Regions from separate parts of the Mesorhizobium sp. M0174 genome, predicted to be linked through region 1. Evidence: predicted binding sites of a transcription regulator. Region 1 holds the regulator's gene; each other region holds the start of a gene.
What was found. Region 1 encodes PhoB, which activates phosphate uptake and scavenging genes when phosphate is short. Its sites were predicted from a motif close to TGTCATNNANCTGTCAT; they were not measured.

Region 1 (10,645 bases):
AGGAATGGCGCCGAGAGACCATATTCCGAACAGGAGCAGGCCACATGAGACATTTCATCCGCTCGGCGGCCGTTGCGATTGCAATGGCGGCGACGACCACCCTCACCCTGTCCGCCGCGCTCGCCGCGGACATCTCCGGCGCCGGCGCCACCTTCCCCTACCCGATCTATGCGAAGTGGGCCGACACCTACAAGAAAGACACCGGCGTTGGCCTCAACTACCAGTCGATCGGTTCCGGCGGCGGCATCAAGCAGATCAAGGCCAAGACCGTTACCTTCGGCGCTTCGGATGCGCCGCTCAAGGGCGACGAGCTTGAAGCGTCCGGACTGGCTCAGTTCCCGATGGTGATGGGCGGCATCGTTCCGGTCGTCAACCTCGAAGGCCTCAAGCCGGGCGAGTTGGTTCTCGACGGCCCGACGCTGGCCGACATCTTCCTCGGCAAGATCACGAGCTGGGATGACGAGGCGATCAAGAAGCTCAATCCCGACGTCAAGCTGCCTTCGCAGGCGATCGCGGTCGTTCACCGTTCCGATGGTTCGGGCACGACGTTCAACTTCACATACTACCTCGGCGACGTCAGCGCGGACTGGAAAGAAAAGGTCGGCGTCGACAAGGCCGTGGAATGGCCGGTCGGCATCGGCGCCAAAGGCAATGAGGGCGTTGCCAACAACGTCTCCCAGACCGGCGGCGCGATCGGTTATGTCGAATACGCCTACGCCAAGCAGAACAAGCTCACCCACACCGACATGATCAACAAGGACGGCAAGAAGGTCGAGCCCACCGCAGCCGCGTTCTCGGCGGCAGCGGCCAATGCCGACTGGAGCTCGCAGCCGGGCTATGGGGTGATCCTCGCCAATGAGCCGGGCGCCGAGTCCTGGCCGATGACGGCGGCGACGTGGATCCTCCTGTATAAGAAGCCGGACGACGCCGCGACCACCGGCGAAGCGCTCAAATTCTTCGCCTGGGCGTATGACAAGGGCGACGAGATGGCCGGCGAGCTGGACTACGTTCCGATGCCCGACAAGGTGGTTGAGAGCGTCAAGGCCATGTGGGCCAAGGAAGTCGTCGGCGACGATGGCAAGCCGCTCTACTCGGCTATGTAATCTCCTCCAGGGAGGGCGTCGACGGCGCCCTCCCTGTTGCCTTTAATCGCGAGGACCCAATGACCATCGCTTCCGATGCCATGCCATCATCTGCAGCAGCCCGGGCCAGGGACGCTACGGTGCGGCGCTTCGCGCTCACAGATGCCATATTTCGCGGACTCACCCGCGCTTCCGCAATCCTTGTGCTGGTCATCCTCGGCGGTGTCGCGATCTCGCTGTTTGCCGGCTCATGGCAGGCGCTGTCGTCCTTCGGCTTTTCTTTCCTGACGACTGAGAGCTGGAATCCGGTCACGGAAAAATTTGGCGCACTGGCGCCGATCTACGGCACCCTGGTGACGGCGGCCATCGCCATCCTGATCGCGGTTCCGATCGGCATCGGCATTGCGATCTTTCTCACCGAGCTCTGCCCGCGCCCGCTCAGGCGCCCGATCGGCATAGCGGTCGAGCTATTGGCCGGCATTCCCTCGATCATCTATGGTATCTGGGGCCTGTTCGTGTTCGCGCCATTCCTGCAGACGACGATACAGCCCTTCATCATCAACATCTTCCACGGCGTGCCGGGACTATCCAGCCTTTTCGCCGGCCCTCCTTACGGCATCGGCCTTCTGACCTCGGCGCTGATCCTCGCCATAATGGTGTTGCCCTTCATCACCTCGATCACCAAGGATGTCTTCGATACGGTGCCGGCGGTGCTGAAGGAATCGGCCTACGGCATCGGTTGCACGACCTGGGAAGTGACCCGGCGCGTGGTCATTCCCTATACCCGCATCGGCATCATGGGCGGCGTCATGCTTGGCCTCGGCCGGGCACTCGGCGAAACCATGGCGGTGACTTTCGTCATCGGCAACGCGCATCGCATCAGTGCCTCCCTGTTCGCACCGGGCACGACGATCTCGGCGACCATCGCCAATGAATTTACCGAGGCCGACGGCGACCTCTACACCTCCTCGCTGGTCGCGCTCGGCCTGATCCTGTTCGTCATCACCTTCCTGATCCTTGCCGCCGCCCGCTATATGCTGATGCGGATCGACGCCCGTACGGGAGCCTGACCGATGTCGACATCCTCATCGCTCCACAGCCGCCGCAAAGCCAGGAATTCGGTGATGATGGCGCTTTGCGTCGTCGCCGCCGGCATCGGACTTGCCTGGCTGGCGCTCATTCTCGGTGCGTTGGTCTATAAGGGCACAGCCGGGCTTTCGTTCGCGGTCTTCACCGAGATGACGCCACCACCGGGCGAAGCCGGCGGCCTGCTCAATGCCATCGCGGGCAGCCTGCTGATGACGATCATCGCCGTTGTCGTCGGCACGCCGATCGGCGTGCTGGCGGGAACCTACATGGCCGAGTATGGACGCTTTTCGCGCATCACCACCGTCGTCCGCTTCATCAACGACATCCTGTTGTCGGCGCCGTCGATCATCATCGGCTTGTTCGTCTATGAATTGATGGTGCGGCCAATGGGACATTTCTCGGCCATTGCCGGCGCCGTGGCGCTTGCCATCCTGGTCATTCCGGTGGTCGTGCGCACCACTGAAGACATGCTCAACCTGGTGCCGAACGCGTTGCGTGAAGCCGGTGCCGCGATCGGCGCGCCACGCTGGGTGGTGATCCGTTCGGTCGCCTACCGCGCCGCATTGTCCGGCATCGTCACCGGCATATTGCTGGCGATAGCACGCATTTCCGGCGAGACGGCGCCGCTGCTTTTCACCGCGCTCAACAACCAGTTCTGGAGCAGCAATATCAACGCGCCGATGGCCAGCCTGCCGGTGACCATCTTCCAGTTCGCTCTCAGCCCTTACGAGGAATGGCAGCAACTGGCGTGGACCGGCGCACTCATAATCACCCTGACGGTTCTGGGCTTGAGCATCCTCGCCCGCAGCCTTACCGGACGCAGAGAGGACAGATGACACAGATGTTGTCCCCAGACATGACGATGACCGAAACGGTCACCGAGAAGACGAAGATCGAGGTCAAGAACCTCAACTTCTACTACGGCCAGAGTAAGGCGCTGAAGGACATCAGCCTGTCGCTGCCCGAGCGCAGCGTCACAGCCTTCATCGGCCCTTCGGGTTGCGGGAAATCGACGCTGCTGCGCGTCTTCAACCGCATCTACGAGCTCTACCCGAAACAGACCGCCGAGGGCCAGGTGCTGCTCGACGGCAAGAACATTCTCGACCGGTCGCAGGATCTCAACCTCCTCAGGACAAAGATCGGCATGGTGTTCCAGAAGCCGACGCCGTTCCCGATGTCGATCTACGAGAACATAGCATTCGGCGTCAGGCTCTACGAGAATCTCGGCAAGTCCGAGATGGACGGCCGCGTCGAGCAAGCGTTGAAGCGGGCCGCGCTGTGGAGCGAGGTCAAGGACAAGCTAAACGCCAGCGGGTTGAGCCTGTCCGGTGGCCAGCAGCAGCGGCTCTGCATCGCGCGCACCGTGGCAGTGAAGCCGGAAGTCATTCTGCTCGACGAACCGGCTTCGGCCCTCGACCCGCTGTCGACGGCCAAGATCGAGGAACTGATCGACGAGTTGCAAGCCGACTACACGATCGTCATCGTCACCCACAACATGCAGCAAGCGGCGCGCGTGTCGCGCCAGACCGCCTTCATGTATCTGGGTGAACTGGTCGAGTTCGACCGGACTGAGAAGATCTTCACATCGCCCCGCGAGAAGCGCACGCAGGACTACATCACCGGCCGCTTCGGCTGAGCCGTTCCGATCATGCATATGAGGACAGGACCATGGGCGAACACACAGTCGCTTCTTTCGACGAGGATCTCGAGCAGATCAGTAAGCTGATCCGCGACATGGCCGACCTCGCCGGTTCGATGGTCGGCGGGGCGACCAAGGCCCTGTTGAATTCCGACAACGTGCTGGCGCAGCGCGTCGTCTCCGACGACGCCATCATGGACGCGCGTCAACGCGAACTGGACGATCGCGCCATCACCCTGATCGCCAAGCGCCAGCCAATGGCTCACGATCTGCGCCATGTCGTCGGAGCGATCCGCATGGCCGGCGACCTCGAACGCATCGGCGACCTTGCCAAGAATATCGCCAAGCGTGTGAGCGCGGTCGGCCTCAGCGTCACGCCGCGCGACCTATCGCATTCCATCGATGCGATGGCGCAGCTGGTGCTCATCCAAGTGCAGGGCGTCATCGAGGAATATGCCGCAGGCGATGCGGCCGCGTTGGCCAAGCTGCGCGCCGCCGACGAGCGTATCGACGTCAAATACACGTCCGTGTTCCGCGAGCTGTTAACCTACATGATGGAAGATCCGCGCAACATCACCGCTTGCACGCATCTGCTGTTCTGCGCCAAGAATCTCGAGCGGATCGGCGACCATGTCACCAACATCGCCGAGAATGCGTATTATGTGCTGACCGGCGAGCAATTGCCCGTCAATCGTCCGAAGCAGGACGAAACGACAATGTCCGCGCCGGTGACATGATGGGGGTGCCCAGCCGATGATCGCACCACGCATAATGGTGGTGGAGGACGAGGAGCCGTTGGGCGTGCTGCTCCGCTACAATCTCGAATCCGAAGGCTACCAGGTCGAGGTGGTGACACGCGGCGACGAAGCCGAGATCCGTTTGCAGGAAAATGTGCCCGACCTTCTGGTGCTCGACTGGATGATACCGGCGGTTTCCGGCATCGAGCTCTGCCGCAGGTTGCGCGTGCGCCCCGAAACCGAGCGGCTGCCGATCATCATGCTGACCGCGCGCGGCGAGGAGAGCGACCGGGTGCGCGGTCTTTCGACCGGCGCCGACGACTATCTGGTCAAACCGTTTTCGACGCCGGAATTCATGGCCAGGGTCAAGGCGCTGCTGCGGCGCGCCAAGCCGGAAGTGCTGTCCAGCGTGTTGAAGGTCGGCGACATCGTGCTCGATCGCGAATCGCACAGGGTCTATCGCAAGAAGAGCGAGATCCGGCTCGGGCCGACCGAATTCCGACTGCTCGAGTTCATGATGCGGCATCCGGGCCGCGTCTTCTCGCGTAGCCAGTTGCTCGATAATGTCTGGGGCGAGACGATCTACATCGACGAACGCACCGTCGACGTCCATGTCGGGCGGCTGCGCAAAGCCGTCAATAACGGCCGCATGCCGGATGTCATCCGCACCATCCGCGGTGCCGGCTATGCGATCAGGGAAGATTGACCCGCCTGGTCAGGCGACGTTCTTTCTGACGCCGGGCCTCATTTGCGCGCCCGGCGCGAAAATCTCCTGGTCGACGAAGCTTAACGCCCGCATCGCGCAGCCTTCGCGGATCAGCGGCAATTCGTTCGGCTCGGTATCGAAGGAGATCGAGCCCGAGTGCTGGCCGCCGGCGGTCTGGGCGATTGCCTTGCGCAAGGCCGGCTCGATCAGATCGAAGGCAGCGGCACTGGCGCCGACCATCGCGACCGGTGCCGGATCGATCAGCGCGAACAGCGAGCCGAGACCGAAACCCAGCGCTTCGCCGGCCTTGCGGTAGGCCTCGCGTTCCGGCCCATCCTTCTCGCGCGCGCGGGCGGCCAGCGCGCGCATGTCGGCGTCGCTGACGTCGGCGATAGGTTCGCTGTCTTCGCTCATCTGCCTGGCGTTGCGCCAGATGGCATAGTTGCCGGCATAGGCTTCGATGCAGCCGCGCCGCCCGCAACGGCAGAGCGCGCCGCCCGGACGATGGATCATGTGGCCAAATTCGCCGCCCGAGGAATGCGTCCCGGTGAACAGTTCGCCCTTCAGCACAAGCCCCATACCGATGCCATGCGAAAGCAGGATGGCGATGAAGTCGTCGCGATAGCGATCCGGATTGCGCCAGCGCAAAGCCACCGCCATCATATTGCAGTCGTTCTCCACCGTGGCCGGGATGCCGAATTCGTCCTCCAGCATGTCGGCAAAGGCGATGTCGGTCTGCGGCGTGATCGGCGACCACAGCATGGCGCGTGCAGGGGAGTCGGTAATGCCCTGAATCGCCAGGGCGATGCGGGCGACACTGCGGACGTCAAGGTCTGGGTCCTCAAGCCGGCGCCGGACGATGGCCATGCATTCGCGGATCAGCTCGTCGCGCGGCATGGTCAGCGTGTCCAGCCGGCGCTGTTCCTCGGCGACCACCTGTCCCGCATAGTCGATAATGGCGGCCGACAGGAAATTCAGTGACAACACCACGGTCAGCACCGCCGCCGCTTCCGGGTTGAGGGCGAGGCCGACCTGTGGACGACCGCGTTTCAACGAAACGGGCTCACTTGCCTTGCTCTCGGCGAGGATGCCTTCCCGTATCAGGTCGGAGGAGATCGCCGATATGGTTGAATGACTGAGGCCGGTGGTGGCTGCGATCTCCGTACGCGATGGCTGGCCGGCCCGGCGCACCGCCGAGATCACCATCGCCCGGTTGCGCCGGCGCAAATCGTCATGGCGGATTCCGACCGACATCGTTTTGCTTTCCTCCCGGTTGCCGCGGCCGCTCATGAACCGGAAGCCGTCGGTAATGTCCGACAAATAGTGTCGGATGCGGCAAATAGTGTCAGATGCAGGTGGCGCTGTCATCGTTTATTCCGACGCTCGAAAAAACTCGCACAGTCATCAAAATCCATCAGAATCGATGTTGACAGCAGCCGGAGATCGGGCCAGTATTTTTTCGAGGCTCGAAAAAATTAGAGCTTCTAAGCTGGTCTTTGAGCCAATTGGTCACGCCGTACGCGGCGCAGGGAGGATATGATGAAGAAATTCACGACCGCCATTCTGGCGGGTGTCGCCATGACGCTGGCGCTGGCGTCGGTGGCGCAGGCGAAAGACAAGGTCATCGGCGTTTCCTGGTCGAACTTCCAGGAAGAGCGCTGGAAGACCGACGAGGCCGCAATGAAGGCGGCCATCGAGGCCGCCGGCGACAAGTATATTTCCGCCGACGCACAGTCCAACCCCGGCAAGCAGCTCACCGACGTCGAGAGCCTGATCTCGCAGGGTGCCAATGCGCTGATCATCCTGGCACAGGATGCCTCGGCCATCGGGCCGGCCGTGCAGAAGGCACTGGACGAAGGCATCCCGGTCGTCGGCTATGACCGGCTGATCGAGAACAAGGACGTGTTCTATCTGACCTTCGACAACAAGGAAGTCGGCCGCATGCAGGCCCGCGAAGTCTTCAAGGTGAAGCCGGAAGGCAACTACGTCTTCATCAAGGGTTCGGGTTCCGATCCGAATGCCGATTTCCTGTTTGCCGGTTCGATGGAGGTGCTGAAGGAGGCCATCGACAGCGGCAAGATCAAGAATGTCGGCGAGGCCTATACGGACGGCTGGCTGCCGGCCAACGCTCAGAAGAACATGGAACAGTTCCTGACCGCCAACGACAACAAGGTCGATGCCGTGGTCGCGGCCAATGACGGCACCGCCGGTGGCGTCGTCGCCGCGCTGACGGCGCAAGGGCTGGCCGGATCGGTTCCGGTCTCGGGCCAGGACGGCGACCACGCCGCACTGAACCGCATCGCGCTTGGCACACAGACCGTGTCGGTGTGGAAGGACGCGCGCGAGCTCGGTAAGAACGCCGCCGAGATCGCCTCGCAGCTTGCCGACGGCAAGCAGATGACCGACATTGCCGGCGTGAAGGATTTCACCACGCCCGGCGGCAACACGGTCAAGTCGCTGTTCCTGACTCCGGTCGCCATCACCAAGGATAACCTCAACGTCGTCATCGACGCCGGCTGGATCAAGAAAGAAGAGGTCTGCGCCGGCGTGGCGGCTGGCACTGTTGCGGTCTGCAACTGAGCCGACGTTTCCGAGAAGCCCGAACGCCGCGGCCGCTCGCCGCGGCGTTTTTTCAAAAAGAATTGTTTTTCCGCTTCCGGCGGATAACTTCTAGGCTGCTTCCGGCATCCGCGGCAGACGGCAACCCGGCGGGAGAAACATCATGACCGACACGACTTCCAACACGCCGGTCGACAGCACGGCAGACCGGGCGCGGGAATCCGAGCTCGGCATCGTTGCCCGATTTCTCAAGGCAACCGAGATCGACACCCGCATGCTCGGCATGGTCGGCGCGCTGTTGGTCATCTGGATCGGCCTGCATGTCGTTTCCAGCGTACGGCTCGGCGTCAATCCGTTCGACTTCGACAGCCGGACCTTCCTGACGCCACGCAATCTCTGGAACCTCTCGGTGCAGACTTCCGCCGTGGCCATAATGGCCGCCGGAATGGTGCTGGTTATCGTCATGCGCAATATCGACCTGTCGGTCGGTTCCGCCGAAGGCCTGATCGGCGTGGTCATGGGCTTTGCGCAGGTGCATTTCCTGGTGCGAATGATCGGTCTGCAACTCGGCAACCCCTGGATCTGGATCCTGGCGCTGGCCATTGGCCTGGCGCTCGGCCTTCTGATCGGAGCGTTCCAGGGATACATCATCGCTTATCTCGAGGTGCCGGCCTTCATCGTGACGCTGGGCGGCCTTCTGGTCTGGCGGGGTGCCGCATGGTGGGTCGCCAGCGGTCAGACGATTGCGCCGCTTGATGCCACGTTCCAGCTGATGGGCGGTGGGCCGGCGGGTTCGATCGGCGCGCGATGGAGCTGGATCGTCGGAATTATCGCGTGCCTGGCGGTTGTGTTCATGCTGCTCAACGGACGGGTGCAGCGCAAGCGGTTCCGCTTTCCGTTGCGCCCGATCTGGGCCGAGACGTTCCTCGGTGTCCTCACCTGCGCTGTCATCATGGGCGCCATATGGCTCGCCAATTCCTATCCTTGGCCGGTCGGCATCGTGAACAGATACGCGGCGGCCAACAATATAACAGTTCCCGAAGGCGGGCTGTTCATCGCCCATGGCATCGCCATACCCGTGCTGATGGCTGTGGCGGTCGGGCTGATCATGACCTTCATCACCAAGCGTACCCGTTTCGGCCGCTATGTCTTCGCTATCGGCGGCAATCCGGAAGCCGCCAACCTTGCCGGTATCAACACGCGTTGGGTGACCATGAAGGTGTTCATGATCATGGGCGTGCTGGCAACGATCGCCGCGGCGATCTCGTCAGCCAGGCAGAACTCGTCGACCAATGCGCTGGGCACGCTAGACGAACTGCTGGTCATCGCCGCCGCGGTCATCGGCGGCACGTCACTTGCAGGCGGCTCCGGCACGGTGCTCGGCGCCATGCTCGGCGCCCTTTTGATGCAGTCGCTGCAATCCGGCATGGTGCTGCTCGGCATCGATTCACCGCTGCAGAGCATCGTCGTCGGTGCCGTGCTGGTGCTCGCGGTCTGGCTCGATACCGTCTATCGCAAACGCGTTTAGGGAGGAGGAACGATCATGGCCGACAAGACCGCTCCCACGGGCACGCCGCTGATCGACATGCGCAACATCTCGATCGCCTTCGGCGGCATTCGCGCCGTCGACGATGCCTCGGTCGATCTTTTCCCGGGCGAGGTGATGGCTTTGCTCGGCCACAACGGTGCCGGCAAATCGACGTTGATAAAAATCCTGTCCGGCGCCTACAAGCGCGATGCGGGCCAGATTTTCGTCAACGGCGAGGAGGCTTCGATCTCCAACCCTCGCGACGCCAAGAAGTACGGCATCGAGACGATCTATCAGACGCTGGCGCTGGCCGACAATGTCGATGCGGCCGCCAACCTTTTTCTCGGCCGCGAGCTGATGACCGGCTGGGGTACGCTCGACGACGTCGCCATGGAGGCCGAGGCGCGCAAGGTGATGGGCAGGCTCAATCCGCGTTTCCAACGCTTCAAGGAGCCGGTGGTAAAGCTTTCGGGCGGGCAGCGGCAGTCGGTGGCGATCGCCCGCGCCATCCTGTTCAATGCTCGCATTCTGATCATGGACGAGCCGACGGCGGCACTCGGGCCGCAAGAGACGGCGCAGGTCGGCGAACTGGTCAAGCAGCTCAAGGCCGACGGCATCGGCATCTTCCTGATCAGCCATGATATTCACGACGTGTTCGAGCTTGCCGACCGTGTCTGCGTCATGAAGAACGGTCGGGTTGTCGGCACGGCGCGCACAACCGACGTCACCCAGGACGAAGTGCTCGGCATGATCATCCTCGGCAAGTGCCCACCCGGCGCCATTCCGGGGCCGGGCGCGCTGAAGATCGCCGCATGAACGAGAATTAGCCGGCTAATCACAAGCCGCCAAAATGTGCCAGCCGTCACCATGCTTTGGCCTGGGCATTGTGTTGGCGTCGGGACTTGCCCATAAAAGATGCCGAACCGTCCACGGGACGTATCAGCAATTGAAGAAGCTGTTTCCGACCGTCGCTTTTATCGCCGTCGCGCTGATCAGCCTGACGATGGCGGGCTTTGCCTATTTTGCCACCCAGGAGGCGGCCCGCATAAAATTCGAGGCGACGGCGGACGACGCGCTTAACCGGATCGAAAGCCGCATCGACCTGGACCTGTCGCTGCTGCGCTCAACGCGAGCGCTGTTCGACGCTCGCAATGGCGGTATCTCGCAAGGCGAGTTCAAGGCTTTCTTCAACGCGCTCGACAGCGACAATAATTTCGCCGGCCTGCGCGGCATCGGTTTCCTCCGCCTGGCGAAAACTGGCAACGAGGCGGCGGTCGAGCGCGACATCCTGCACGATCACGGCGC
Region 2 (10,645 bases), on a different contig from region 1:
CGGAAGGCGACGAGGCGGTCAAGCTTGCCCGCCTCGACTCCAAGAGCTTTTCCGAATGGCTGGACCAGAATGTGGTCACCCATCGCCATCCCGACTACGCGGCGGTGACCATCTCGCTCAAGGGCATCGGCGAGACGCCGGGCGATGCCTCCGACAGCCAGATGGAAGCGGTCGCCGACATTGCCGAAAAATATTCATTCGACGAGCTGCGCGTCAGCCACGAGCAGAACCTGATCCTGCCGCATGTCGCGCGGGCCGACCTCAAGGCGGTCTATGACGCGCTTGTCGATATCGGGCTGGCGACGGCCAATTCGAACCTGATCAGCGACATCATCTCCTGCCCCGGCCTCGATTATTGCGCGCTGGCGACGGCGCGCTCGATTCCCGTGGCGCAGGAAATCTCGCGGCGCTTCGCCTCACTGGAGCGCCAGCGCGAGATCGGCGAATTGAAGCTGAAGATTTCCGGCTGCATCAATGCATGCGGCCATCACCATGTCGGCCATATCGGCATCCTCGGGGTCGAGAAGAAAGGCGCCGAGCTCTACCAGGTGACGCTCGGCGGCTCGGCCGACGAGAACACCTCGGTCGGCGAGATCATCGGCCGCGGCTTCAGTTCGGAAGAGATCACCGATGCCATCGAGCAGATCGTCGAGACCTATCTCGGGCTTCGGCTGGACAGAAACGAAAGATTCATCGACGCCTACCGCCGTGTCGGTCCTGCGCCGTTCAAGGAGGCGCTCTATGCTGGCGAAGCCAAGGCCGCTTGACCGTATTGTCGACGTCGAGGCCGGCATCGCCGCCCAAGCGGCGGGTCTCGACGCGCTCTACGGCCATCTGAAGCCGCTGGAGATCATCGAGCGGTCAACCCGGGAATTCTTTCACGGCGAAATCGCCGCCGTCTCGTCCTTCGGCGCGGATTCGGCGGTGCTGCTGCACATGATCGCCGAGATCGACCGCACGCTGCCGGTGATCTTTCTCGACACCGGCAAGCATTTCGAGGAGACGCTCGGCTATCGTGACGCGCTGGCCGCCGATTTCGGGCTGACCGATATCCGGGTGATCAGGCCCGACGATGCGGCGCTGGCAAGGATCGACCCGACCGGCAATCTGAACGAGACCGACACCGACGCCTGCTGCGACGTGCGCAAGGTCGAGCCGCTGGCGCGCGGCGTCGAGCCGTTCCGCGCCTGGTTCACCGGCCGCAAGCGCTTCCAGGCGGCGACCCGGGCAGCGCTCCCGGTGTTCGAGGCGGTCGGCTCGCGCATCCGCATAAATCCGCTGGCGCACTGGACGACATCGGACCAGGCCGGCTACATGCGCGCGCATGCGCTGCGTGAAAACCCGCTGGTCGCCTATGGCTATCTGTCGATCGGCTGCTTCCCATGCACGCAGCCGGTGCAACCGGGCGACGACGCGCGCAGCGGCCGCTGGGCCGGGCACGCCAAGACCGAATGCGGCATCCACTTGTCGGGTTTGGAAAGGTCGCTGACTGACGCCTCACTTTAGGGCATATTGATATTCAGCCGGCCTGCAAATGGCGGCTTCCTGCGCTTCCGGTGCTCGCGTACCAAAGAGTACGCTCCGCTCCGGTTTTCGGAAGCAACGCAGTTTGGTCGCTTCGCGCCCGCCTTCGGCTCCGGCTCGGCCTGACCTGAATCTCAACGCACCCTGAGGTGCTTCGCACTTTAGACTCTTTGGACTTGGGAATTTTCTTGATGAGCGACTTGATAGCCGAAAACGGCACGCGGCTGTGGACACCGGATGGGTTCCGCGAGGACGAGTGGGTTCATGCCGAAAGCGCCGAGGCGCTGGTCGGCAATGGCCGTTTCATCCTGCCGTTGCAGGCGTTTCTCGGCCTCGATCCGGAGGTGCGGCGGTCGGCGAAGGAACGCATCGGCGTGCTGCTGCAGCCCGGCGACCAGCTCGACAAGATCGCCGGCCTGCTCGACCAGCTGTCGTTGGTGGCGCTGGCCTTTCCGGCGTTCAATGACGGCCGCTCGTTCTCCAAGGGCGAATTGCTGCGCAGCCGTTACCACTTCACCGGCGCCATGCGCGCCACCGGGCAGGTGCTTATCGACCAGCTGCCGCATATGCTGCGCCTCGGCTTCGACGAATTCGAGATCTCGCACCCGGTGCTGCTGAAGCGGCTCGAGCAAGGCCGCACAGGCGGACTGCCGCTGTTCTATCAGCCGGCGGTGAAGCCGGAGCCCAAAGGCCCGAAATATTCCTGGCGGCGGGTGCGCCCCGGCTGATCTGCTCCAGAGGGCCGGAAGCCTGTCTGGTCGGACCACATTCCCGATTCAGCCTTTTTGCGCCTCTCCGCCTTAGGATAGGCCCATTATTTCGTGATCCGAATAAATGTGGCCACAAGGGAGGATATGGCTGGCAAGAAGATATTGATGCTCGTTGGCGAGTTCAGCGAGGAGTACGAGATTTTCGTCTTTGAACAGGCCATGCATGCGGTCGGCCACACCGTCCATGTCGTTTGCCCCGACAAGAAGGCGGGCGATATCCTGAAGACCTCGCTGCACGACTTCGAGGGCCACCAGACCTATACGGAAAAGCTCGGCCACGACTACATCCTCAACAAGACGTTTTCCGAGGTCAATCCCGCCGACTACGATGCCGTCCACGCGGCGGGCGGGCGCGGGCCGGAATATATCCGCATCGACAAACGCGTGCAGGCGCTGGTGCGGCATTTCCATGAGACGGGAAAGCCGATCTTCACCATCTGCCACGGCGTGCAGATCCTGATCGCAGTCGACGGCGTGGTGCGCGGCCGCGAAGTCGCGGCACTGCAATATTGCGAGCCGGAAGTCACGCTGGCCGGCGGCATCTATATCGATGTTGCGCCGACCGGCGCCCATGTCGACGGCAATCTGGTGTCGGCCAAGGGCTGGCCGGGCCTTGCCGCGTTCATGCGCGAATGCCTGAAAGTGCTGGCCACCGAGATCCGCCAAGGCGAGATCCTGATGCGCGACCAACGCCAGGCGGCTTAAGCTCGGAATTTGGAGCCTGCCGCACCCCTAACGCATGTCGCGCAAAAGTGTGTTCAGCGGTTTTGCGATAAAGAGCGCGTCGCATGAGGCTGGTCGAGCGCGACGCGCCTTAGGTGCGGCGGTGCGCCTACACGGCCATCCGCGCTTCGCGGAACGATACCAGCTTGCTGCGGGTCTCGTCCCACAGCGCCAGCTTGACGCAGCGCAGGCTGTCGAGGAGCGTGACGCGGCCGATCTCACGCAATTCCGGATAGTCCCTCAGCACTTCCGGAAGCCGGTAGCACGGCACCTTGGCCGAAAGGTGGTGCACGTGGTGGACGCCGATATTGCCGGTGATCCAGTTCAGCACCGGCGGCAGGTCGTAATAGGACGAACCGTGCAGGGCAGCGTGCTGGAATTCCCACTCTGAGTCCTTTGTCCACTCCGTCTCCTCGAACTGATGCTGGACATAGAACAGCCAGATGCCGGCCGATCCGGCGAGGATGACGATCGGCAGATGCACGACCAGAAACGCGCCGGGGCCAACGAACCAGATAAGCAGCGCGGCGATGACGGCGATGGCGAGGTTGGTCGACATCGACGACACCCAGGGGGTGAAACCGCCCCGCATCATGCCCAAGGGCAGTCTCTGCTCGAACATGAAAATCCATATCGGGCCAAGGCCGAACATCACCAGCGGATGGCGATAGAGGCGATAGGCGAGCCGGCCTCGCCACGACAGTTGCCGGTATTCAGCGACGGTCAGTGTCTTGATGTCGCCGGTGCCGCGCTCGTCGAGATTGCCTGCGCTGGCGTGATGGGTTGCGTGGGCGCGGCGCCAGCAATCGTAGGGCGTCAGCGTTAGCACGCCAAGCACACGGCCGATCCAGTCGTCGGCATAGCGATTGGCAAAGAAGGAGCCGTGACCGCAATCGTGCTGGATCATGAAGATCCGCACCAGAAAGCCGGCGGCCGGAAGGATGAGGACCAGACCCCACCAATGGCCATAGGCATAGGCGGCCGAGGACAATGCCCACAGCGTGGCGAAAGGGATGAGGGTGATGGCGAGTTCGACGGCGCTGCGACGCCTGTCGGGCTTTTTATAGCGCGACAGGATTTTCAACCAGGCGCGCTTGCTGTTTGCCACAGCTTCGGGGGAAATCATGTTCATCATGAAACATAGGCGGAGCAGGGCGCTGCCGCAAGACGGAGATCACGCAAAGTTACTGCGGGTAAATGTCGCGCGATGCGACGAATCCCGGCCACAGTCGCCGGGCGCGTCGCCGGCAACGGCGCCTACCGACGGCGCCCGCCTGCGACCATGTTGGTTTCGATGCCATCCAGGCGGTCGAGCAATTTCTTCAGGCGGTCGGGAATATCCGTCTCCGTGCGGAATGCCGGCAGGGTGCGCAGGAAGCGCTTGGTGGTCTCATTGCCGAGCTGGCGCCGGATATCGACGGCGAGCGCGTCGTGCTTTTCGCCATTGGTGCGGGACATCTTCCAAAATCCTGTGTCGGCTTCGAAACTCTTCCACAGGAGGAATGGTTCCCGCATTGTAGTAGCCTGGCAAGCAAAGCCGTCGGATACGGTAAAGTTTGAATTAAAATCGAAAAGTCTCCGCTGTTCGCCCTCAAGCCGTGGCCAGCGGCTGCAGTATCGCTTGCCCCTTGATTTTTGGCCGCCAAACCTCGATATCGGGCGCAAATCCACACCATTCGAAAATGACGGGAAACGGCGATGAGCGACCAGGCAAAAGACGAACGCGCGCCCGATGAAGCCGAGAAGACCGAGGCTGCCGCGGAGCCAAGGGAAGGCGGCGTCGACAGCGACTATGAAGCGCTTGTGCGGCTTCTGAAGGAAAACGAAGAGCTGAAGGATCGCGCGCTGCGCGTCGCGGCCGACATGGAGAATTTGCGCCGCCGCACCGCCCGCGACGTGCACGATGCGCGCGCCTATGCGGTTGCCAACTTTGCCCGCGACATGCTTTCGGTGTCAGACAATCTGCGCCGCGCTCTGGATGCCATCCCGGAGGAGGCCAAGGCTTCGGACGATGCCGGTTTCAAGGCGCTGATCGACGGCGTCGAGATCACCGAGCGCGCCATGCTGTCGGCGCTTGAACGTCACGGCGTGAAGAAGCTTGAGCCCGAGGGCGAGAAATTCGATCCGAATTTCCACCAGGCGATGTTCGAGGTGCCCAATCCCGACGTACCGGCCAACACAGTCGTGCAGGTCGTGCAGCCCGGCTATTCGATCGGCGAGCGTGTGCTGCGGCCGGCCATGGTCGGCGTCGCCAAGGGCGGCCCCAAGCATGTGGCGAGCGAAGCGCCGGTGGAGCCGGGGCCGGTGAATGAGCAAGCTGAGAAGGATGCGTAAGTTAGGAGAGTAGGGGAATAGGCAGTACGGGAGTAGGGAATACCGCTACGTCGGGTAAAATAGAGCAGAGCACTTGCCTACTCCGGCCGTTGCCTTCTCTCCCCTACTCAGGCCGCAAACCGCTGCGCTTCTCCGCCATAATAATTGACGTAGCGGGCACCGATCTCCTTGACCGGCATCACCACGAACACGTCGACGGTCGAGAATTCACGGTCGATGACGCAGCCGTCGCCGATGCGCGCGCCGACGCGCAGATAGCCCTTGACCAGCGGCGGCATCGCGGCGATCGCCGCCTTGGTGTTGACGGCCTCGATCGGCATCAGGTCCATGGAACAATAGCGCCCGGCGACGGCGCGCACGTCCCAGGATGAATTCGTCCGGCAGTGGTGGGCAAGATAGGTCAACGCCTCGGCATGTGCCGCCGGCACGGTGCCGTGGAACGACGCGCAGCCGGTCATCACGCCGATGCCGTAATGGTTGATATAGGCCCAGATGCCTTGCCACAGCGCCTCGATGGTGCGCTTCGAGCGGTATTCCGGCAGAACGCAGGAGCGGCCGAGCTCGAGGAACCGCTGGCCGGGATGCCGCGCGATCAGCTTGGTCAGCTCGAATTCGCCTTCGGAATAGAAGCCGCCGGCCGCTGCGGCAATCTCCTGCCGCAGCAGGCGGTAGGTGCCGACGATGCGGCGATGCTCGGGGCCGGAAAGCGAAGTATCGAACACAAGCAGATGATCGCAGAGGGGATCGAAGCGATCGGCATCGCGGCGGTCCTGCATCTGGAACAGGTCCTTCCTGGCACCAAGCTCGTCGTAGAACACCCGGTAGCGCACTTCCTGCGCGGCAGCGATCTCGGCCTCGTTGCGGGCGAGCCGCACTTCGAGATTGCCGATGCGGCCGAGCGATGCGCCTTTTATGACGGCATCGGCGTTCCGGCCGACGAGCAAAGGCCCGCTGGCGTTCGGCCGAGCATCACATTCCGGCATGACTGTATGCACGAGTGATTCTCCTTCGAGCCATCCCTCTTGGCACGGGGATACGGTGTAGGTGCAACAGGATTGTGACAGTACCGTGATACGGCTCTGCGGGCAATACTTCGTCGGCTGGGTAATCTATCAACCGTCTATGTTGTGCCTCAGGCGGCCACTTGCCCCTCGACGGCATGAACCAGGGCATCGGGGTCGAGCGGCTTGGTGACGAAGCCGCTGGCACCGTGAGCGAGCACGGCGTGGCGGGTCTTTTCCTGGCTGTCGGCCGACAGCACCATGATCGGCACCGGCGGCACCGCGGTCTCCTCCTCATGGCGGCGGATGGCGGCGATGGCGTCCAGGCCGTCCATGACAGGCATGTGCAAGTCCATCAGCACCACGTCGTAGCGGTGCTTGTGGCCGGTGCTGATGACCGCCTCGACCGCGGCCTTGCCGTTGCCGACCACTTTCACGCGATGCCCGGCCTTCAGCAGCGTGGCGCGGGCCAGCATGGCATTGATGTCGTTGTCCTCGGCGATCAGCACCGACAGGCCCTGCTGGCGGGCGCCAATGGCATGCCCCGCCTGCGCGCCGCGCCTTTGCAGTTGCGGCTCGGCGATGACCGGCGCGTGGCTGGTCAAAAGCACGCGCAGCAGTGTCTCGCCGCGCACCGGCCTCGCCAGGAAGGTGGCGTAACCATTGGCACGGAATTCGCCAAGCATGCCGCGGTCGGTCGGCGCGATCAGCGTCACTGCCTCGCACTCGGCAAATCCGCTCTGGCGCAGGCGCCTGAGCAGCCTGCCGTCGCTTTGCTCCATGGCAGCATCGATCAGCAGCACGTCACAGCCCTCGGCGAAAGCGGTGGCCTGGGCGGCGGCGGTGGCCAGATCGACCGTGCCGCCATTGGCGCGAATGGTGCGGGCGATGGCTTCGGCCTCGACCGGGTTCTTCGACACGATCACCGCATGCCGGCCCGACAGCGGGTTCTCGCGGATCTGCGGCGCCTCGACGGCGGAAATAGCGGGAATCTCGAAGACGAATTCAGATCCCTGGCCAAGGCGGCTCGACACAGAGATGGTGCCGCCCATGGCGGTCACCAGGCGCTTGGAAATGGCAAGACCGAGGCCGGCACCGCCATGCGCACGGGTCGAGGTGCCGTCAGCCTGTTCAAAGTCCTCGAAGATACGCTCCATGTCCTCCTCGCGCAGACCGGGGCCGGTGTCGGTGATGGTGAAGCGGATGCGGTCGGTGATTTCGGTGCGGACGCGGGCGATGCTTGCCAGGACGCCGCCGCTGTCGGTGAACTTGACGGCGTTGCCGATGAGGTTGAGCAGCACCTGCCTGACCCTGCCGGGGTCGGCGGTGATCAGCTGCGGCACGTCGGGTTCGACATGACAGCCGAGGCCGATATCCTTGGCAAAAGCCCGCGCCGCCAAAAGCTCGACGACATTGTCGGCGATCTCACGCACCGACATCGGCTGCGGTTCGGGATCGAAGCGGCCGGCCTCGATCTTGGAGTAGTCGAGCAGGTCCTCGATTAGCGCCAGCAGCGCGCTGGCCGAGGTCGAGATGGCGCCGACATAGGTCCGCTGCTCGGGCGAAAGGCTGGTGTCGGCGAGAAGCCGGGCCATGCCCATGATGCCGTTCATCGGCGTGCGGATCTCGTGGCTGACGGTAGCGAGGAAACGCGATTTGGCCTGGCTCGCATATTCGGCCCGCTCGCGGGCGGTGATCAGCGAGGATTCGGCGCGCTTGCGGGCGGTGATGTCGCGGGCGATGGCGCGATGCGAAACGGCGCCGCTGTCCTTGTCGCGCACCGACAGCTCGATCCAAGAGAACCAGCGTGGACCGTCCGGCGTGCGAATGGCGACGTCGGTGGAACTCAGGCATTCATGGTCGGAAAAGGCGGCGTCGGGGACGATGCCGACATCGATGCCTAGTTCGGCCAGGGCCTTGCCGGCAAGCTCGCGCTGGTCGGTTTCGACAAGGTCGGCGAAAACCTTGTTGGCGTAGACAATGTGGCCGTCGCGGTCGCGGTGGACGACGAGATCGCCGAGTGCATCGATCAGACCGCGAAAGCGCTCCTCGCTCTCCTGCATCTCCCACATGCGGTCGGCCAGCGTCTCGATTTCGGCGCGGCTGCGGGCGGTGGTGGCATCGAGCAGGGCCACTGCGCGGCGCTCGGTGCGCCTGTTGCGCAGATGCATGGCGAGCCCGGCCATGGCTGTCGCCAAAAGGCCGATGGTGATGAAGATCGGCGCTCCGGTCAAATGCGACAGGCCCGCCAGCACGACGATGGCGACCAGCGTCAGGAAGGACAGGCCTTCGCGGTTGGCGTCGGGCAATTCCGGCGCCAGCGGTGGCGCGGCGACAAGCTGCCGTGCTGGCGTATCGGGGGCCGTCCCGTCGGCCCGTTCGGCTGGTTCCGCCGCTCTGATGCCGGGTTCCGCAATCATACGGAACTCCTGCCAGACAGAGCTTATCGAAGGTTGTGATTGATCGTTCGAATTTTAGCGGTCGCGCTCTTTTTCCCCAAGAGGCTCACATGTCCACCACCACACGGCCGCGGATCTTGCCCTCGACGATGTCATGCGCGGCGCCGATGATGCCGTCGAAGCCGATGCTCGTCGACAGACTGGCAAGCTTTGCGTGATCGAGATCGGTGCCGATGCGGCGCCAGGCCTCGAGGCGGACCGCCTTGGGCGCCATCACCGAATCGATGCCGAGCAGCGAGACACCGCGAAGGATGAAGGGGGCGACGCTGGCCGGCAGGTCCATGCCGCCGGCGAGGCCGCAAGCGGCGACGGCGCCGCCATAGGAGGTCATCGACAGAACGTTGGCCAGCGTGTGGCTGCCGACGGCATCGACGCCGCCGGCCCAGCGTTCCTTGGCGAGCGGTTTTGCCGGCTGCGCAAGCTCGTCGCGTGAAATCACTTCCGCGGCGCCGAGGTCGATCAGATAGGGGCTTTCGGCAGCGCGGCCGGTCGAGGCAATGACGTGATAGCCGAGGCTGGACAGGATCGAGATCGCGACCGAGCCGACGCCACCGGCAGCGCCGGTCACCACCACCGGACCACGATCGGGCACGATGCCGTGGCGCTCCAGCGCGATGACGCAAAGCATGGCGGTGTAGCCGGCGGTGCCGATCGCCATCGCATCATGCGGGCTCATTCCGTCCGGCAGCGGCACCAGCCAGTCGCCTTTGACACGGGCGCGCCCGGCAAAGGCGCCGAAATGCGTCTCGCCGACGCCCCAGCCGTTCAATATGACCTTGTCACCCTTGCGCCAGTCAGGATTGGAGGACGAGATGACTGTGCCGGCGAAATCGATGCCCGGCACCAGCGGCCAGCGGCGGATTACCGGCGCCTTGCCGGTAATTGCAAGGCCGTCCTTGTAGTTCACCGTCGTCGCCTCGACCGCGACGGTGACGTCGCCCTCCATCAGGTCTGCCTCTGTAAGCTCGGTCACCGCGACCGACTGGTTTTTCTCGGCGTCGCGCGAAACGAGGATGGCTTTGAAGGTTTCGGGCATGTTTTCTCCTCGGGCTTGCAGATCAGAATGTGCGGCGCCAGGCGAGTGAGGTCAATCGCTCGACATTCCGCGCCGCCAACCAATGAGCTCATCGAAGACGACCAGCACGGCACCAACGGAAATGAAGGCGTCGGCGAGGTTGAAGACGGCGAAGGACCAGACCGGCGTATGGAACAGGACATAGTCGATGACATGGCCGTAGATTGCGCGATCGATCAGGTTGCCGAGCGCGCCGCCAACGATCAGTGCGAAGCCGATGCGGGCAAGCAGGTGGCCGGGCGGCGTGCGGGCCGCAAGATAGAGCACGAAAGCGACCACCAGAACCGCGACGACCACCAGGCCGGTGTCGCCGAAGGACGAAAACAGCGAGAACGCGATGCCGGTGTTGTAGGTGCGGTACAGCGCCAGGAACGGCAGCAGGTCGAGCCGTTCCTGAAAGGCGAGGCCGGTTTCGACCAGGTATTTCAGCCACTGGTCGAGCGCTATCGCGGCGACGACCAGAAGAGCGTACGGCCTCCAGGACTTCATGGTTTGCAGTTTCACGGTTTGAGATGTCACGATCTGGCGTCCTCCGGGCCGAGCTTCAGCGCGTCGCGCCGGATCTCGAACAGCATGACGCCGGTGGCCACCGCAAGGTTGAGCGAATCGGCGCGGCCGGCCTGCGGTATCCGCAGCAGCTTGTCGCAGCTTGCGGCAAGCTCGTCAGGCAGGCCTTGCTGCTCGTTGCCCATCACCAAAAGCACCGGGCCTTTTGAAAAATCGACCGAGCGGTAGTCGACCGCACCCTTCAGATGAGTG
Region 3 (10,645 bases), on a different contig from region 1:
AAGTTAAAAGAGGATCTCGCTCAGCGCCATCGCAAAGCTGCCAAAATTGTCAGGAGCAAGTCGGGGAGGGGGGAACGGCTGACGAAAAAAAGGCGTTAGGGTGTCAGATCCCGAACAGCAAGAAGGTCCGAAAAATGACTGCTCACGCTCAAGTCATGACGCGCGATTACGAACTCGGCGGGCGCGCTGCAGCGGCCGCCGTGGCCGCCATGATCGCGGCTCTTTTCGCCGGCAGCACCGCGCTGACGCCGCTTTACATCATCTACAAGCAGGTCTTCGGCTTCTCGCAGATCACTTTGACGCTGGTCTACGCCGTCTATGTCATCGGCAATCTGGCGGCGCTGCTGATGTTGGGGCGTGTGTCAGATGTCATCGGGCGCCGTCCGATGGCGTTGGCCGGAATGGCGGTGGCCGTCGTCAGCGCGGTGGTTTTCCTGTTCGCCGAAAATGTCGCCTGGCTCGACGTCGCCCGAATTCTGAGCGGATTGGGAATCGGCGTCGGCGCGGGTACCGGCACCGCCTGGCTTGCCGAATTGCTCCCGACCGACGACAAGTCACAGGCGGCGACGATTGCCACCAGCACCAATTTCCTCGGTCTCGGCCTTGGTGCGCTGGGGGCCGGGTTGCTCGCCGAATACGCGCCTTGGCCGCTCAGGCTGACATTCGTCGTCTACCTGGCGATGCTCGCGACTGTAACCCTGCTGGTCTGGCGCACGCCGGAAACCGTTTCGCGGCCGGGGAAACTGGCTGACGTTTCGACGCGGCCGCGCCTTTCCGTGCCCGATGCCATCCGCCCAAATTTCGTTGCGCCGGCGGTGACCGGCTTTGGCGCAATGGCACTGGTCGGCTTTTATGCAGCACTCGCACCGAGCATTTTGGCGCAGCAGCTGCAGGTAACCAACCATGCCGAAGCGGGCGCTCTGTTCTTTGAATTGGCGATCGTGACGGCCGCCACCATTGTAGTGACGGCACGTCTTTCGAGCCGAGCCGCGATGTTCGCGGCGCTTGCGCTGATGATTCCAACCGTCGCGCTGATTGTTGCGGCGCAGGTCTTCGCATCGATGGCCATAATGATTGCCGGGACCGCCTTGTGCGGCGTGGCGGCAGCGCTCGGTTATCGCGGCGGCTTGCAAGTGGTGAACGAGATCGCGCCGGCGGACCGGCGCGCCGAAGTCGTCTCGGCCTTCTTCATCTGCTGTTTTTGCGGCAACGCGCTGCCGGTGATCGGCATCGGCGTCCTGTCGACCATGACAAGCGCGACCGTGGCAAGCGGGGCCTTTGCCGGCATGATCGTTATCTTTTCCCTGGTGGCGCTCGGGTTCGGCGCGAAATACGGGCACTGAACCGATCTTTCAGCCGGTCGGTGTCTCGGGCGAAAGGTGCGCGCGCTGGCGTGGTACGCCGAGGCCGGTATCCGGCGGTTCGCCGGCAGCCGGCCGGCTTTCGATCATGTGCACGCTGCGCCAACGGCCGAAGCGATAATAGGCCGTGGCCAGCACGAGCGAGGTTATCGAGCCGGCCGGAAAGCTCCACCACAACGCTTCCTCACCGATCGCACTTCGAAAGAAATAGGCGAAGCTGGTGCGCACCAGAAGTACCGAGATCACCAGGATGATCAGCGGCGGCATCACCGCGCCCGTGGCACGCACAGTGGCGAAGAGCACGATGGTGATGCCGAACAGGATGAAGGACCAGGATGCGACCTTGTTGATGTGAGTGGCGATGTCGATCGCTGCACTGTCGCTGCTGAGGAAGAGGCTGAGCACCGCGCGATCGAATACGAACAGCAGCGCGACAAGCACGCCGGTAAGCACAAGGTTGAAGCCGACGCCGGACGCGGCGATGCGGCCGATCCGGTCCCAGCGCCCGGCGCCGACATTTTGCGCCGCCATGGACGAGACCGCGGCGCCGATGGCGAGCGCCGGCATCTGGATATAGGTCCAGAGCTGGGCGGCTATGCCGTAGGCAGCCGCGACCTGCGAGCCGTAGGCATTGACCATGCCCATCACAGTCAGCGCCGCGGACGAGACGACGATCATCTGCAGGCCCATCGGCACGCCCTTGAAGACGACAATGCGCAGCAGCGCCGGGTCCGGCCGCAGCAGAGCAAGATTGGCGCCGGCCAGCCGCAGCGGGTGCTTGCGCGCATAAAGCACGATCAGGATGGCAAGCACGCTTACCGTCTGGCCGATCAGCGTCGAGGTGGCCGAGCCGGCGATGCCGAGTTCGGGGAACGGGCCGATGCCGAGAATAAGCAACGGGTTCAAAATGACGTCGAGCACGACGGCCAGCGCCATGAATAGGAAAGGCGTGCGCGAATCGCCGGCGCCGCGCAGCACCGTCATGACGAAGGACAGCAGGTTCATCATCGGTACGGCGAGAAAAATGATACGCAGATAGGAACGCGCCAGCGGCAACGCATCGGCCGGCGTGCCGAGCGCATTGAGGATTGTATCGACCCAGATCCAGCCGCAGACCGCGAACACCACCGAGACAAGGAAGAAGAAGGTGGCACTGGTGCCGACGATGCGGCGGGCTTCGGGCAGATCGCGGGCGCCGACCGATTGCGCGACCAGGATGGTCGCCGCCATGCCGATGCCGAAGACGGTGCCGAGGATGAGAAACAGCACGAGGTTGGCATTGGACGTGGCGGTCAGCGCCGCTTCGCCGAGGAAACGACCGACCCAGACGGCATTGATTGAGCCGTTGAGCGACTGCAGAACATTGGAGCCGAGCACCGGCAGGGCGAACAGCAGCAATGTACGCGGGATAGGTCCACTGGTGAGGTCGCTGGTCCGCCGGCGTGCGGGCATCTTGTCGTCCATGGCAGGCAACTCGGCGAAGGCTTATCTTGAGTCCGGTCCGCAATGATTGCCGATTTAACGAGACAGGTCGACGCAGCGTTGCGAATTCCGCCTGGCGTGCCTTGATCCAATCATGTTCTCAAAGCTTCCGGAATCGTATATTGATCCTGCACGCGTGGGGCCGCATCTTTCCTAGATCTCATGGGCAAGCCGGGGGTTCATGTCCGATATTCCGCTGTTTTTTGAGCGCCTGAACCGGCGTGCGTTTCTTGGTGCATCCGCTTTGGGCGCGGCCTCCGTGGCTCTTTCGGCGTGCACCACGACGGACGTAGCGGCGCCGCCAGTGACCGCGGCGCCAAGCGATCCGGCTTTCGGCGATGCCGCAAGTATGTATGCGGCGCGCGTCGACGAGGGCTATCAACTGCCGGCAATCCCGGTAGCCAAGGTCGATCCGAAATTCGTGCGCCAAATCGTGTCCGATCCGACCGGAGAAAAACCCGGCACGATCGTCGTCGATACCTCCGAGCACTTCCTCTATCTGGTGCACGACGGCGGCAAGGCAATTCGCTATGGCGTCAGCCTCGGCAAGGCCGGTTTCGGATGGACCGGCAGCGCCGTGGTTCAGGCGAGGAAGAAGTGGCCGGTCTGGACGCCGCCGCCGGAGATGATCCAGCGCCGGCCGGAACTGGCGAAATACAAGGACGGCATGCCGCCCGGCCCGCACAGCCCGCTGGGCGCACGCGCGCTATATCTCTTCCGCGACGGCAAGGACACGATGTACCGGCTGCACGGCACGCCGGAGTGGGATTCCATCGGGAAGAACGCTTCCTCCGGCTGTGTGCGCTTCATGAATCAGGACATTATCGACCTCTACAGCCGCGTCGACGGCGTCGCGCCGGTCTTCGTGCGCCCGAACCTGTCGGCCGCCGGGAAGATCGCCGCCGTGTCGGACAGGACGGCCGAGCCGATCGATGCGGGCGTGCCAAAGGACGCGGAGATGTTGAGGTAAGTGCCTTCGACGGATCATCAGTCTTAGGTTTTGCAAACCCACTAGAACACAATCCTTGTGCCGGCGAGCCGCAACTGAAGGGCCCGACCTTTCGATCGTGCCAGGCAGGCGGACGCGTTCGGCGCGTCCGCCTGCCTGGGGGTGTCGCTACTTCCCGGCGAGGCCTGGAAGCGTGACCTGATAGACCAGGAACATCGTGTCGACATCGGCGCCATCGTCGGCCTTGTAGGCCGCGCCGACCTGGAAGCCGTCCTGGGTGAGAAAGTCATTGTCGTTGGCGACGAACAGGAAATAGTCGTCGGGCCGTGTTGGATCGAGGACGCTCACCACCGACATCGCCTCCCACTTCTCCGAAAGGTTGTTGCGGTCATTGGGCGCGCCATTGTGCAGCCCGAAGCGGCCGAGCTCGGTCTTGTCGTTGATGTCGATGAACGGCGTCAGCTTGGCCGGCGTCACCGAGGGATCGAGCTCACCTTTGGGCGCAACCGGCTTGTCCTTGTCGAACTCGGTGCCGGCGATGTCGGTTGCCGCCGACACATCGACGACGCTGATCTCGCGATAGAGCGAGGTGTCGCCCTTCACCCCTTGGCCGTTGCCGCTGTCGCGCGCCAGCATCAGGAAGGTCTTGTCCGACAGAGCCACGATTTCGCTCTGCGCGGCAATCTTGGTCTTGCCCTTGGCATCGGTGAACACCGGCAGCGCCACAACATATTCATGCGCAAGCTTGAGTTGGGCCGGATCCGAGGCATCGTAGACCAGCGCGCGCGTGTTCTGGCGCGTCGAAGCGGAATCGCCGCCATCCTGTCTGGGGGCCGATTGCAGCACAGCGATCAGGAACTTCCCGTCCGGCGTCAGTGCCATGCCTTCGAGGCCCTGGTTGTTCTGACGGCCGGTTTCGGGATCCGTCGGATCTGGGTCTGCCGCGCCCGGTCCCGGATTGTTGGACGCGAAGTTCGGCGTTCCATGACGCATCGGGACAAGCGCCGCCGGCGACTGCGTTGCCGACATCAGACGCCCATCGGCGGAGAAGTGGTAGATGTTCGGACCATATTCGTCCGAGATGAACATGGTGCCGTCGGGCAGCCGCACGATCGCCTCGTTATCGAGCGCGAGCTTGCCGTTGGCTTCGGGCAGGATCGGCATGTCGTCGGTCGCGGCGCGCACGCCGTTGAGCGGATCGAGGCCGGTTGCGTCGGCGCCCTTGTCGTCGGTCAAAAGCATGGTGTCGGCAAGGGTTGCCTTGAGGCCCGACTGTTCCTGGCCGGCGGCTGGTGCCGCACCCGGTGCGATCGGGGCGAATTCGATGGCAATCGTGTTGATGCGCGGACGGTAATCGGTGGTGCCGACGACATTGTAGCCACGATCCGGCAGCAGCCACAGCGAGCCCTTATAGCCATCGGCGCCATGCGTCCAGCCGGCAGCGTCGATCGCCATGCCCGAGCCGGAGCCAAACGTCTCGCCGAACTTGTCCCTTTGGCTGGCCGGGATGCGACCGACACCGACCAGGCCCTTGTTGACGAAGCTGACGCCGCCGACGGTCGCTGCGTTTTCAGCCAAGGCCGGAGTCAAGGCGGTGAACATCGCCAGCGCGACCGCGAGGGACGCGTTTCGGTGCAGGTTTTTCATGGAAATCCTCTTTGTGACAAAACAGCCGAAGCGGGCGTCGCATCGACATGCCGCCAGCGCTTTCCGAAAAAGGTCTAGGACGCGAACATGATACTTGCGTGACAGAGGGCGCTTGTTCCTTCGTCCCTTGTGGGAGCAGGTGGATCGGCGCGCAGCGCCGAGACGGAAGAGGGGTGCTGGACGGAGTGCCTCGGTGCCGAGCTGGAGCACCCTCATCCGACCGAGCTGAGCCTGTCCTCTGGCTTGCCGAAGGCAAGACCCGTGGGCTCGGCCACCTTCTCCCCAAGGGGAGAAGGGAAGTGCCGCGCTCAATCGCTGTCGCGCGCGATCAGCTGCAGCGGCCAGACTTCACGGATGATGCGTGCGCCTTCGGCGCCGGCGTAAGCCGGGATCGATGCCAGCAGCATTTCGGCCAGCCGCTCGCCCATCGGCTCAAGCGCCGGGCGGAAGCCGGTCAGCGCCGGCGAAAAATAGCGGCAGAGCGGGGTGTCGACGATGACGATCACCGCGATGTCGTGGCCGGGCTTGATGCCCGCCTCGGCCAAAGCCTTGCAGCCGCCAAGCGCCATCGCGTCATTGTTGAAGATGATGGCGGTCGGCGGGTCCTTGGAGCGCATGACCTTCGGCGTCACCGCGTAGCCGCCTGCCTCGTTGATGAAGCCGTCGGCGATCAACTCGGGGTCGAATTCGATGCCGTGCCGCCGCAACGCCTTGCGATAGCCGGCGAGGAACAGATAGCCGAAATTGAGATCGAGCGACGGGCGGATGGCCGCGATGCGGCGGTGACCGCGCGCGACAAGACGATCGACCGCGTCAGCACCGGCTTTTTCGAAGTCGAGGTCGAGCGAGGGGTAGGCATCGCCGCCGGAGCGGCTGCGGCCGAGCGTCGCGAACGGGAAACCGGCCTGGGTCAGATAGTCGATGCGCTCGTCCTCGCGCCGCGTCCAGGCCAGCACCACCGCATCGGCCCGCCGGGTCTCGACGACACGGCGCAGGCGCTCCTGCTGATAGTCGCCCGGCGCGCCCATCACCACGATCAGGTCGAGTCCGCTTTCGGCGAGCTTGGCCTGCAACCCGGTCAGGAACGGAATGAAGAACGGCTCGCCATATTCCTGATCGCCCGGATGCGGCTGCAGCATGAAGGCGATCGAATGGGTGGCGCCGCGCCGCAAACTGCGGCCGGACTGGTTCGGCGAATAATTCAGCTTCTTGGCCGCATCGAGCACGCGCTGGCGTGTGTCGGCGTTGACGTCGGCGCGGCCGTTGAGCGCGCGCGACACCGTGCCGATCGAAATGTTCAGGTGACGCGCAAGGTCGTGAATGCTGGACGCCAAAGGACAGTTCTCCCCCTTGGTTGGCTAGCACCGGCTGCTGTTCAGGCCAAGCCGGCATCACGTTTTTCGCTATCGGCCGATTGACATTCTACGCCATCGGGTGTGTTCTCGTAAACGTTTACGGAAAACATTCACGGCCCTGCCGTGAACGCCGTGACGATCGGTCTGGAGGGGCCGAGAGGGAGGAGCACTGGATGATCAATGTCGTCCTGGTCGGCTGCGGCGCCATGAGCAAGGCATGGCTCGATGCAGCCAGGCAGATCGACGGGCTCGCCATTGTCGGCCTGGTCGATATCGATGTCGAACGGGCGCGGGCGAGGGCGCGCGAATACGAGCTTTCGAGCGCCATCATTGGAACCGACCTCGACGCCGTGCTCGACCAGACCAGGCCCGACGCGGTATTCGACGTGGTGGTTCCCGCCGCCCGCCGCGAGGTCGCGCTTTCCGCCTTTGCCCATAATTGCCACCTGCTGACCGAAAAGCCACTCGCCGACAGCCCGGACAATGCGCGTGCCATCGTCGAGGCCGCCCGCAGCGCCGGGCGTATCCATGCCGTCGTCCAGAACCGCCGCTATGTCGCCAATGTCAGGCGCATCCGGCGCTTTCTCGATTCCGGCGCCATTGGTGCGCCAACCAGCATCCATGCCGAGTTCTTCGTCGCGCCGCATTTCGGCGGCTTTCGCGAGGAGATGCGTCATGTGCTGCTGCTCGACATGGCGATCCACACATTCGATGCCGCCCGCTACATGGCGGCCGGCGAGCCGACCGGTGTCTATTGCCAGGAGTGGGAGCCGGCCAATTCCTGGTATCGGCAAGGGTCGTCGGCGACCGCAAGCTTCGACCTCGGCGGCGGCAAGCTGTTCACCTATGCCGGCAGCTGGTGCGCGGCCGGCTTCCGCACCAGCTGGGACAGTACATGGCGGATCGTCGCAGAGCGCGGCAGCATTGTGTGGGACGGCGAGGACGGGCTGAAGGCGGAAATCGTGCAGCCGGTCCGTGAAGGCCTGTTCGACCGCACCGAACCGATAGCCGTGCCGCCGCTCGACCCGGCCGATCGCGTCGGCGGCCATCTCGGCATCATCCAGGATTTCGTCCGCGCCGTCGAAACCGGCACCGAGCCGGAGACGCGCGGCGCCGACAACATCAAGAGCCTGGCCATGGTTTTCGCTGCGATCGAGAGCGCCGAGACCGGGCGCCGGGTCGCCATCGCTGCACAGGAAGGATCATGATGCCAAACCCGCTGCTCGACATCAGGATCGGCACAATGGTGCGGGCCAATCTCGACGACCCGGCCGCCTATGTCAGGCAGATCCTGCCGCTCGGCTTCGAGAGCATCCAGCCGTTCTTCTGGCAGACGCTGGGCGGCAAGGACATTCCGCGGCTAGCGGGCGAGATCCGCGAGGCGATCGGCGATGCCGATGTCATCGTCTCATCGATCGGCGTTTTCGGCAATCCGCTGGAGAGCGGCGAGATCGATCGCGGCGTGCTCCAGGCGTGGGAAACGATCATCGACAACGCGCATCTGTTCGGCACCAATATGGTCAGCGGCTTTACCGGCCGCATTCGCGGCAAGCCGCTGCCCGACAGCCTGCCGCGTTTCCGCGAGGTCTGGGGACCGTTGGCCAGGCGTGCCGCCGACAAGGGCGTGCGCATCGCGTTCGAGAACTGCGCCATGGACGGCAACTGGGCCAGCGGTGACTGGAACATCGCCCACAATCCGGACGCCTGGGAGTTGATGTTCAACGAGTTGCCGGACGGCAATCTCGGCCTGGAGTGGGAGCCCTGCCATCAACTGGTCTATCTGATCGATCCGATCCCGCAGATCCGCAAATGGGCGCCGCGTATCTTCCACGTCCACGGCAAGGACGCGACGGTGCGCTGGGACGTGATCCGCGAACATGGCGTGTTCGGCCGCCTGCCGTTCGTGCAGATGCGCACCCCTGGCTTCGGCGATAGCGACTGGACGCGGGTGATCAGTGAGCTGCGGCTGGCCGGCTACAAGGGCGCCATCGACATTGAGGGCTGGCACGACCCGGTCTATCGCGGCGATCTCGAGATCACCGGCCAGGCGCGTGCGCTGGACTATCTCCAACAATGCCGGGGAGGCGCGAGCTACCTGCCGAACCCGGTGTGAGGCTAATGCATGTCGCGCAAAAGTGCCCAGCGGTTTTGCGATAACGACATGCATAAAAACAGGACAAGCCGGCGGGAGGTGCCGGCCAGGGAAAGATTGCGGCGCCTTGCCGAAGCGATCGTCAAAACCCCTCGGCTAGCGAGGGAACAAAGGGAGGATAAGTGCATGAGCATTACGATGAGAAGGACAGTTCTGCGCTCGACCGTCGCGGCGGCCGCGATGGCGCTCGCCGCCGCACTCTCGACCTTGCCGGCGCAGGCGCTCGATGCCCAGTGGTGCAAGGACGTCCATATCCGCTTCTTCGTCGGCGGCGCCGAGGGCGATGCCTTCGGCACGATCGTCTATAATGGCGCAAAGCAGGCGGCGGCCGATCTCGGGCCGAAGGTCGACTACATCTTTTCCCAGTGGGATGTCGAGAAGATGGTGCAGCAATTGCGCGAGGCTGTCGCGGTCAAGCCCCAAGGCATCGCCATGATGGGCCACCCCGGCGACGCCGCGATCATGCCGCTGGCCGAACAGGCGCACAAGGACGGCATCAAGATGATGTACCAGAACGTGCCGGTGCCGACGGTCACGGCGGCGTTCGGCGGCGGCTATGTCGGTGCCCAGCAGGAGCAGCAGGGCCGCGCGCTTGGCGCCGAGGCGGTCAAGCTGGCCGGGCTCAAGGCCGGCGACAAGGCAATCATGATCGGCCCGTTCGAGAACGAGAGCCGCGGCGCGCGAGAACGCGGCACTGTCGCTGCCCTCAAGGAAGCGGGCGTCGAGGTCATACAGCTCTCCTCGCCACCGAGCGGCGAATGGGCTTCCGACCCCAATCTGGCCCTTCCGGTGATCACCGCGGCACTGCTCAACAATCCCGACGTCAAGGCGGTTGGCTATCCCGGCGGACAGATGCTGGGCAACGTCCCGACTTACATGCAGGCGGCGGGCAGGAAGCCGGGCGATATCTTCAACTTCGGCTTCGACACCAGCCCGCAGATCGTCGAGGGCTTCAAGGGCGGCTGGGTGCAGCTGACGGCCGACCAGCAGCCGTTCCTGCAGGGCTATCTGCCGATCCTCAGCCTCTGCCAGCAGGTTGTGCTGGGTCTCGCACCGATGAATGTCGATACCGGCGCCGGCTTCGTCACGCCGCAGAATTACGAGATTGTCGCCGAGCTCGCCAAGCAGGCGCTGCGCTGACCTCCCAAGCCGCCGGCCGGGATTGAGCCCGGCCGGCGGGACCGCCGGCGAAAAGGCCGGCACGCGACAATCAAGCGAGGATCGCCATGGCCGAACGCATCATCGAACTGCGCGACATCAGCAAGTCCTATGGCCAGGTCTATGCGCTTGGCGGGGTCAATCTCAGCGTCGATCGAGGCGAGGTGGTCGGCCTGATCGGCGATAATGGCGCCGGCAAGTCGACGCTGATCAAGATCCTGTCCGGCGTGGTCAAACCGACCAGCGGCGAGATTCTCGTCCGCGGCAAGCCGGTGACCGGATGGAGCCCTGCGCGCTCGCGCGACGCCGGCATCGAGACGGTGTTCCAGGACCGGGCGCTCGCCGTGCAGCAGACGATCGTGCGCAACATCTTCATGGGCCGCGAGCTCACCGGCTGGCTTGGCTGGCTGAAGGTCAACAAGGAGATCGCGGAGGCGAGCCGGCTGATGCGCGAGATCGGCTTCACCTCGAAAGTATTCACGCCACAGTCGATCGTCGGTCAGCTCTCGGGCGGCGAACGCCAGGGCGTGGCGATCGCGCG

Region 2: a site for PhoB is predicted at 6,398-6,414, ahead of olsB (l-ornithine N(alpha)-acyltransferase). Genes of this name have one in related genera too.
Region 3: a site for PhoB is predicted at 5,527-5,543, ahead of NKJ13_RS08855 (esterase-like activity of phytase family protein). Genes of this name have one in related genera too.

Annotation. Positions count from the first base shown of each region.
Region 1 covers NZ_JAMYTB010000005.1:141,115-151,759, reverse strand. The annotation lists gene pstS (phosphate ABC transporter substrate-binding protein PstS) at 45-1,103, shown strand; gene pstC (phosphate ABC transporter permease subunit PstC) at 1,163-2,152, shown strand; gene pstA (phosphate ABC transporter permease PstA) at 2,156-3,007, shown strand; gene pstB (phosphate ABC transporter ATP-binding protein PstB) at 3,004-3,807, shown strand; gene phoU (phosphate signaling complex protein PhoU) at 3,840-4,547, shown strand; gene phoB (phosphate regulon transcriptional regulator PhoB) at 4,564-5,253, shown strand; gene NKJ13_RS12810 (ROK family protein) at 5,263-6,507, opposite strand; gene xylF (D-xylose ABC transporter substrate-binding protein) at 6,793-7,833, shown strand; gene NKJ13_RS12800 (sugar ABC transporter permease) at 7,976-9,340, shown strand; gene NKJ13_RS12795 (ATP-binding cassette domain-containing protein) at 9,356-10,156, shown strand; gene NKJ13_RS12790 (CHASE domain-containing protein) at 10,287-10,645, shown strand, end outside.
Region 2 covers NZ_JAMYTB010000001.1:74,068-84,712, forward strand. The annotation lists gene NKJ13_RS00365 (nitrite/sulfite reductase) at 1-767, shown strand, start outside; gene NKJ13_RS00370 (phosphoadenylyl-sulfate reductase) at 742-1,506, shown strand; gene NKJ13_RS00375 (DUF934 domain-containing protein) at 1,716-2,252, shown strand; gene NKJ13_RS00380 (DJ-1/PfpI family protein) at 2,379-2,999, shown strand; gene NKJ13_RS00385 (fatty acid desaturase) at 3,127-4,149, opposite strand; gene NKJ13_RS00390 (hypothetical protein) at 4,275-4,475, opposite strand; gene grpE (nucleotide exchange factor GrpE) at 4,716-5,351, shown strand; gene olsB (l-ornithine N(alpha)-acyltransferase) at 5,459-6,334, opposite strand; gene NKJ13_RS00405 (hybrid sensor histidine kinase/response regulator) at 6,484-8,772, opposite strand; gene acuI (acrylyl-CoA reductase (NADPH)) at 8,858-9,847, opposite strand; gene lspA (signal peptidase II) at 9,899-10,375, opposite strand; gene NKJ13_RS00420 (TrmH family RNA methyltransferase) at 10,402-10,645, opposite strand, start outside.
Region 3 covers NZ_JAMYTB010000003.1:463,165-473,809, reverse strand. The annotation lists gene NKJ13_RS08870 (MFS transporter) at 135-1,343, shown strand; gene NKJ13_RS08865 (MATE family efflux transporter) at 1,353-2,825, opposite strand; gene NKJ13_RS08860 (L,D-transpeptidase) at 3,025-3,813, shown strand; gene NKJ13_RS08855 (esterase-like activity of phytase family protein) at 3,961-5,439, opposite strand; gene NKJ13_RS08850 (LacI family DNA-binding transcriptional regulator) at 5,748-6,773, opposite strand; gene NKJ13_RS08845 (Gfo/Idh/MocA family protein) at 6,968-8,002, shown strand; gene NKJ13_RS08840 (sugar phosphate isomerase/epimerase family protein) at 7,999-8,907, shown strand; gene NKJ13_RS08835 (substrate-binding domain-containing protein) at 9,073-10,086, shown strand; gene NKJ13_RS08830 (ATP-binding cassette domain-containing protein) at 10,173-10,645, shown strand, end outside.